One region of the Streptomyces sp. NPDC060035 genome, then DNA from elsewhere that is predicted to be linked to it. Evidence: riboswitches for the same ligand, from Rfam matches in the RefSeq annotation. Region 1 holds a riboswitch; each other region holds the start of a gene.
What was found. Region 1 has a riboswitch for cyclic di-AMP ahead of ACFWBQ_RS00385 (peptidoglycan DD-metalloendopeptidase family protein). Riboswitches for the same ligand answer to the same signal wherever they lie in the genome.
Positions count from the first base shown of each region.

Region 1 (2,255 bases):
TCGGAATGCGCGCCGAAGAGCGGGTTGAGGAGCTCCATCACCTCGTCCGACATCCCCGCCGACGACGTGTCGCTGCGCCGCACCTTGTAGCGGCGATGTGCGTCGTTGGACTTGAGGTAGTCGGCCTCGACGGCCTCCTTCTCCACGCCGACGGCCAGCAGCGAGACCGCGATCGACAGGCCCGCCCGGTCCTTGCCCGCCGCGCAGTGCATCAGCGCCGGCACGCTGTCCTCGGCCAGCGCGTGCAGCACCCTGCTGTGCTCCGCGGTGCGGTCCGTGATGATCGACCGGTACGACGCGATCATGCGGACCGTCCCCTTGCCGTCGGCGAGGATCGATCGCAACTGCTGGATATTGCCGTCGCGTACCAGTCGCCAGAACTCGGCGCCGTCGGCCGGGTCGGAGAGCGGAATGCTGACATTCCGGACCCCGGGCAGTTCCACGTCGCGGCCGTCGAGCTTGTGGTCGGCGGCGTTGCGGAAGTCGAAGACCGTGTGCAGGCCGAGGCCGGCCAGGAACGCGGTGTCCGCCTCGGTGGCGTGCGCCAGATGACCGCTGCGGTAGAGGCGCCCGTACCGCACCCTGCCGCCGTCCGTGGTCGGGAGACCGCCCACGTCGCGGAAGTTGCGGACACCGGTCAGCTCGGCGTCTGTCGACGGAACCTCTGGCAGCTGCTGCGTCACAAGGACTCCTGGAGTGTCTGGCGCCGGCGCCGCTCGCCGACGGGGGCACGCCCGCGACGATACGACATGGATTCATCAGGCAATCGTCTCGGCCTCCGATGCTTTCCGGTCGGGGTGCCTGCGGGGTGGCGGGCATGACATGTCCGTATTGGTGCATTTAGCGGAACATGCCCCGCTTGCACCGGAGATGGGAGGCGGCAGGTGAGCGGGATCATATCCGTGACGGTGTGTGGCGAAACTGCCGAGAGGTAATCCATACGCCGCGCGGAAAGCCAAGATCCGTAATCCACGGAGTGTGACCGGAATTCGGAACCGGAATTGAAGCGCTCATTCCGGAACGCAATCGATGGCTTGTTCCCGGCGTCCCGACTCGCTTACGGTCACCGCAATCCGGACGGAACGCCTAATCCTGCCGCCGCCCGGAATCCGCACCGACTCACGTGTGGCAGGAGCGGGGGAACCAGGTAAGCCGCCGACCGGAGGGATCCGGAACGGCTCGGGGTTAAGTCGCGTCCAGCGCGGCCGGGCATCTCCAGTCCGAACCCGACAGCTCACCTCGCAGGCGCCGGAGAGGAATTCCCCATGCCCGCAAAGGGTAAGCACCGTCGTACGAAGGCCAACCCGATCGCCCGCGGCGTCCTCGCCGCAGGGACCGGCGGCGCCGTCCTCGCCCTGCCGCTGCTCGGCGCCACCGGTGCCCACGCCGCGGAGCAGTCCGCGCCTGCCGCCAAGCCCGCGGCCGCCGCTGCGGCGCACAACGCGCCGGCCGCCTCCGTGGCCAAGAAGCAGAGCGCCCCCAAGACCTACTCCGTGGTCTCCGGCGACTATCTCGCGAAGATCGCAGCCGACCAGAAGGTCAAGGGCGGCTGGGAGAAGCTGTACAAGGACAACCGAGAGGTCGTCGGCGGCAACCCGAGCCTGATCTTCCCGGGTATGAAGCTGACCCTCGGGGTCAAGGCAACCGGCTCCGCCACGGAGTCCGCCCCCTCCAAGGCTGCCCCCTCGAAGGCGGAGCCGGCCCCGAAGGCCTCCGCTCCGGCCGAGAAGACGTCGACGGCCGCCAACACCGCTGACTCCACCGGCGCTTCGGAGAGCAACAGCTCCGGCTACACCACTCCGGTGGCCAACGCCAGTGTCTCCACCCAGTACCGCGTCGCCGGCTCCAGCTGGTCCAGCGGCTACCACACCGGCTCCGACTTCCAGGCCGCCTCCGGCACCAGCGTCCGGTCGATCGGTCCGGGCACCGTGGTCTCCGCGGGCTCGAGCGGTGCGTACGGCAACGAGATCGTCATCAAGCACGACGACGGCATGTACTCCCAGTACGCCCACCTGTCGTCGCTCGGCGTCTCGGCAGGCCAGACCGTCACCGGCGGCCAGCAGATCGGCCTCTCCGGCTCCACCGGCAACTCCACCGGCCCGCACCTCCACTTCGAGGTCCGCACCGGCCCGAGCTACGGCTCGGACGTCGACCCGATCGCCTACCTGCGCTCGCACGGCGTCTCCATCTGACGCAGTCGGACGGCTCGGTAGTCAGCTCGAGAGGGGCGGTGCGCGGCGGCGCACCGCCCCTCT
Region 1 covers NZ_JBHWVO010000001.1:78,923-81,177, reverse strand. The annotation lists gene ACFWBQ_RS00390 (tyrosine-protein phosphatase) at 1-683, opposite strand, end outside; cyclic di-AMP (ydaO/yuaA leader) riboswitch at 1,103-1,261, shown strand; gene ACFWBQ_RS00385 (peptidoglycan DD-metalloendopeptidase family protein) at 1,266-2,192, shown strand.

Region 2 (2,255 bases), on a different contig from region 1:
TTGTAGATGCCGACGTGACTGATGTCGTCGTAGAAGAAGACCAGGTCCCCCGGCTTCAGGTCCGCCGTGGCCACCCGGGTGCCGACCTCGACCTGGTCCCAGGTCGTGCGGGGCAGGTCGACGCCCGCCGCCTTCCACGCGGCCTGCGTCAGCCCGGAGCAGTCGTACGAGGACGGGCCCGTCGCACCCCAGACGTACGGCTTGCCGATCTGGTCCCGCGCGAAGGCCAGCACCTTGTCCGCCTTCGACGCGTAACTGCTGTCGGAGCCGGTGCCGGTTCCGGTGTCCGCCTCCCCCTGCGAGGCCTCCTCCTCGGCCGCCCGGTCGGCCTCCGCCTTCGCGGCGGCGGCCTGCTGGCGCGCGAGCTCCTCCGCCTTGCGCTCGGCCTCCGCCTCCTTCTTGCGTTCCAGCTCCGCGAGCCGCGCCTTCTCCTCGGCGGTCAGCTCCGACAGCAGCGTGCGTGCCTCGGCGAGCTTGCTCTGTACCTGCTGCTTGCTGGTGCGCAGCGTGGTCTGCGACTCGGTCAGCGTCTGCAGGCTCTTCGTCGCCTCGACCCGCTTGGTCGCCGCCTCGCTCTGCTGCGTACGGAAGTCGGCGACCGCCTTCTGCTGCTGGCTGGTCATCCGCGCCATCAGCTGGTCCTGGTCGAAGTAGGACTGCGGGTCGTCGGCGAGGAAGAACGTCGCGGTGGGGGCGATCGCACCGCTGCGGTACTGCGCGGCCGCGTAGTTGCCGAGTTCCCGGCGCGTCTCGTTCAGCTTGTCGGCGCGCTTGGCCGCAGCCTCGAGGAGCGCGTCGACCTTGGAGCGCTGCTGGGTGGAGGCGGTTTTCGCCATGTTGTACTGCTGGGTCGCTGTTCCCGCCTGCCGGTAGAGGTTGTCGACCTTCTTCTGCACTTCCTCGATGCTGGGCTTGGGCGCTGCCGGGGCGGCCGTCGCGCTCTGTGTGGAGAGCAGGGTGACGGAGGCGAGCGCCGCCGTCGTGAGCCCGACGGCAGGGGTGGTGGTGCGCATACGGGTGCGCGGCTTGCGATGCGACGCCAAGGCCGGCATCTCCTTCCGTGGACCGCCTACCGGGTTAGCTGTCGGGTTCGGGCGGAACGGAAGGCTGCCCTACGGTCCAGCGGGACGGACCGATTCACCCCGGTGCTGCGTGTGGGTCCCCGGTTCCGGACTCCCGCTCGGGAGTGACGGATTCGGCGGGGGTGCCCGCGCGGCGTGGTTCGCCTCAAGGGGGTACGGGTCACCCGTCGGAGCACGCTAGCCAACCCGTGGTGTCCCTGTGAAGGTTGATGTTCGATATGCCCGATACATTTTCGTGACCTTTCTGGATTACCCGGTCCCGCGGCGGGAAGAGCCGCCGAATTCCTACGCACCGTGGGTGATCCGTCTCCGTGCGCGCACGGATCGGGTCCTCGTGCGGAATGCGGCCCCGGGGTGTCGGTGCGGCGGCCTAGACTCGTCAGGCGATGAGCAGCCTCTTTGACGACAGTTTCCTGACCGGCCTCCAGCAAGCGGACGAGGGCCCCCCGCCACCCCCCGAGGACCACGCACCCGAAGCGGTGCCGGAGGATCTCTTCGGGGGTGTCTTCGACGGGCCCCCGCCGGCGCGCGAGGCCTACTATCGCGACGGCGCCCCGCGCCCCGTCATCGACTCCGCCGCGCTGCTCGACGGGCTGAACACCGAGCAGCGGGCCGCCGTCGTGCACGCGGGTTCCCCGCTCCTCATCGTCGCCGGGGCGGGCTCGGGCAAGACCCGGGTGCTGACGCACCGGATCGCGCATGTGCTGGCCGAGCGCGGGGTGCACCCGGGGCAGATCCTCGCGATCACCTTCACGAACAAGGCCGCGGGCGAGATGAAGGAACGTGTCGAGCAGCTCGTCGGACCGCGCGCCAACGCCATGTGGGTCATGACCTTCCACAGCGCGTGCGTGCGGATCCTGCGCCGCGAGTCGAAGCTCCTCGGTTTCACCTCGTCGTTCTCGATCTACGACGCCGCCGACTCCAAGCGGCTGATGGCGCTGGTCTGCCGCGATCTGGACCTCGACCCGAAGCGCTACCCCCCGAAGTCGTTCACGGCGAAGGTCTCGAACCTGAAGAACGAGCTGATCGACGAGGAGACCTTCGCCGGGCAGGCCGCGGACGGGTTCGAGAAGACGCTGGCCCAGGCCTACGCGCTCTACCAGGCACGGCTGCGCGAGGCCAACGCCCTGGACTTCGACGACATCATCATGACGACGGTGCACCTGCTCCAGG
Region 2 covers NZ_JBHWVO010000040.1:16,423-18,677, reverse strand. The annotation lists gene ACFWBQ_RS35360 (NlpC/P60 family protein) at 1-1,052, opposite strand, end outside; cyclic di-AMP (ydaO/yuaA leader) riboswitch at 1,051-1,211, opposite strand; gene pcrA (DNA helicase PcrA) at 1,469-2,255, shown strand, end outside.
Region 2: linked by a shared signal. The riboswitch ahead of ACFWBQ_RS35360 (NlpC/P60 family protein) and the one ahead of ACFWBQ_RS00385 (peptidoglycan DD-metalloendopeptidase family protein) in region 1 are both predicted to bind cyclic di-AMP.

Region 3 (2,255 bases), on a different contig from region 1:
CGCGAACGGCAGACACCGTCGCCCTCGGCAGGCACCCGCCATCGTCGTCGCCGCAGGCGTCACAGGGTCGGCCATCGCCATCCCGCTGCTCGGCGCGACCGGCGCGCACGCCGCCGACGCCTCGACCTGGGACCGGGTCGCAGAGTGCGAGAGCGGTGGCATGTGGAGCGCCGACCTCGGCAACGGCTACTACGGCGGCCTGCAGTTCTCGCAGGACACCTGGTCGGCCTACGGCGGCACGGCGTTCGCGCCCCGCGCCGACCTGGCCAGCCGCTCGCAGCAGATATCCGTGGCGGAGAAGGTGCTCGGCGACACGGGGGTGACGGCGTGGGCCAGCTGCGCGGTGATCTCCGGGCTCGCGCTGGACGGCACGCTGCCGGGTGTCGACCCGGGCAGTGAGCCGACCACCGAGCCGTCGGACACCGCGACCCCGTCCGGCGGCGCGTCGGACACCTCTTCGCCCGGCGCGTCGGACAAGACGCGCAAGGGCGCGAGCGACAAGGGTGATGAAACCGGCGAAGCCGACAAGTCGACCGGATCCAATGCGGCCGACCCCTCGGCCTCTCCCTCGCCCGACGCGTCCGAGACCTCTGACGCCTCGAACGGAGCGCCGGGTGGCAAGCACCGCGGCACACCGGCCCCGGAGGCGAGCGCCGGTACGGGCTCGGAGGACGGGCGCGACTCCGGCCGGCACGCATCGCGCGGTGACGCCGAGGCGCGCAAGGGTGCCGACGGGAGCGCCGGGACCTACACCGTCCGCGCGGGCGACAACCTCTGGGCGATCGCAGACTCCCAGGAGCTGCCCGGCGGCTGGACGGCGCTCTACGAGGCCAACAAGGACGAGCTGGGCTCCGACCCGGACCTGATCCTTCCCGGGCAGAACCTCGACCTGGGCCTCGACCTGGGCCTCCAGGCGGGCGAGAAGACCGCCGGGGCGGGCGCGGAAGCCGCTACGGGTAACTGATCCAATTCGGGAAAACACCCCAAAATCGGGGGCAGTTCAGAGGCCTATGTCCACTTATGCGTAAGTGAGACATGGGTCTCTTTGCGTCAACTGACGCTTCTCGTCCGCCCGGTTCGCCGGTGACGCCTCCGACCTGCGGAAACGGTCCTTCGCGGGTTGCGGGTAAGGGCTGATTGTCCGTGATGTCCATCTTTGAATGTGGGGGTTGCCTATGTTTACGGTCGGAACCGCTCGCACCGCGGGCACCTTCGACCGTCACGCCGAATCCTGCCGTCGGCCGAAGGGGACTGACGCGTAAAGCGCCGTAGGCAGGAGCGGGGGACCCAGGTAAGTGCCGGACCCGGCCGTCGGAAGACGGGTGAGGACCGGCTCGGGGTGAAGTCGCTCGCCAGTGCGAGCGACCGGGCAACTCACAGGCCCGAACCCGACAGCTCACCTCGTAGGCGTCGGTGAGGAGAACCATGCTGCTTTCGAGCAAGGGCAAGCACCGTCGCCCGTCCAAGGCCGTCCGTATAGCCACCCTGGCCGGCGTCGCCGGTGCCGCCGTCGCCGTTCCGCTGATGGGTGCGACCGGCGCCTCCGCCGCCTCCGTCGCCACGTGGGACGCCGTCGCCCAGTGCGAGTCCGGTGGCAACTGGTCCATCAACACCGGCAACGGCTACTACGGCGGTCTGCAGTTCTCGCAGTCCAGCTGGGCAGCCGCCGGCGGTACGCAGTTCGCCGCCCGCGCCGACCTGGCCTCCAAGGCCCAGCAGATCACCGCCGCCGAGAAGCTTCTCGACCTGCAGGGCCCGGGCGCCTGGGCCTGCGCCGGTGCCGGCGGCCTGACCAACGACGGTGTGGACCCGGGTGTCGACACCGGCTCCGCGCCGAGCGCCGACAAGGCCGCCCAGCCGGAGCGCAAGGCCGAGCAGCCCACCACGCGCAGCGAGAAGCGCACCGCCCCCAAGGCCTCGAAGACCGTCACCACCCCGACCGGCGACAAGGTCAAGAAGGGTGACGGCGAGTACAAGGTGAAGGCCGGCGACACCCTGAGCACGATCGCCGACGCGAAGAAGGTCAAGGGCGGCTGGCAGAAGCTGTTCAAGCTGAACGGCGACATCGTCGAGGACGCCGACCTGATCTTCCCGGGTCAGCAGCTCCACCTGAAGTAGTCCCGGGTCTCTCCTCCCCGCAGGACCTCAGGACCGCAGAAGGGTGTCCGGCGGCACCCGATGTGTCCTCCCCGGCCCGGCGCACTCACCCCCGTGTGCGCCGGGCCGGGGTCATGTCCGCGGCGTGCCGCATGGGC
Region 3 covers NZ_JBHWVO010000007.1:108,989-111,243, reverse strand. The annotation lists gene ACFWBQ_RS13630 (transglycosylase family protein) at 1-964, shown strand, start outside; cyclic di-AMP (ydaO/yuaA leader) riboswitch at 1,255-1,425, shown strand; gene ACFWBQ_RS13625 (transglycosylase family protein) at 1,426-2,118, shown strand.
Region 3: linked by a shared signal. The riboswitch ahead of ACFWBQ_RS13625 (transglycosylase family protein) and the one ahead of ACFWBQ_RS00385 (peptidoglycan DD-metalloendopeptidase family protein) in region 1 are both predicted to bind cyclic di-AMP.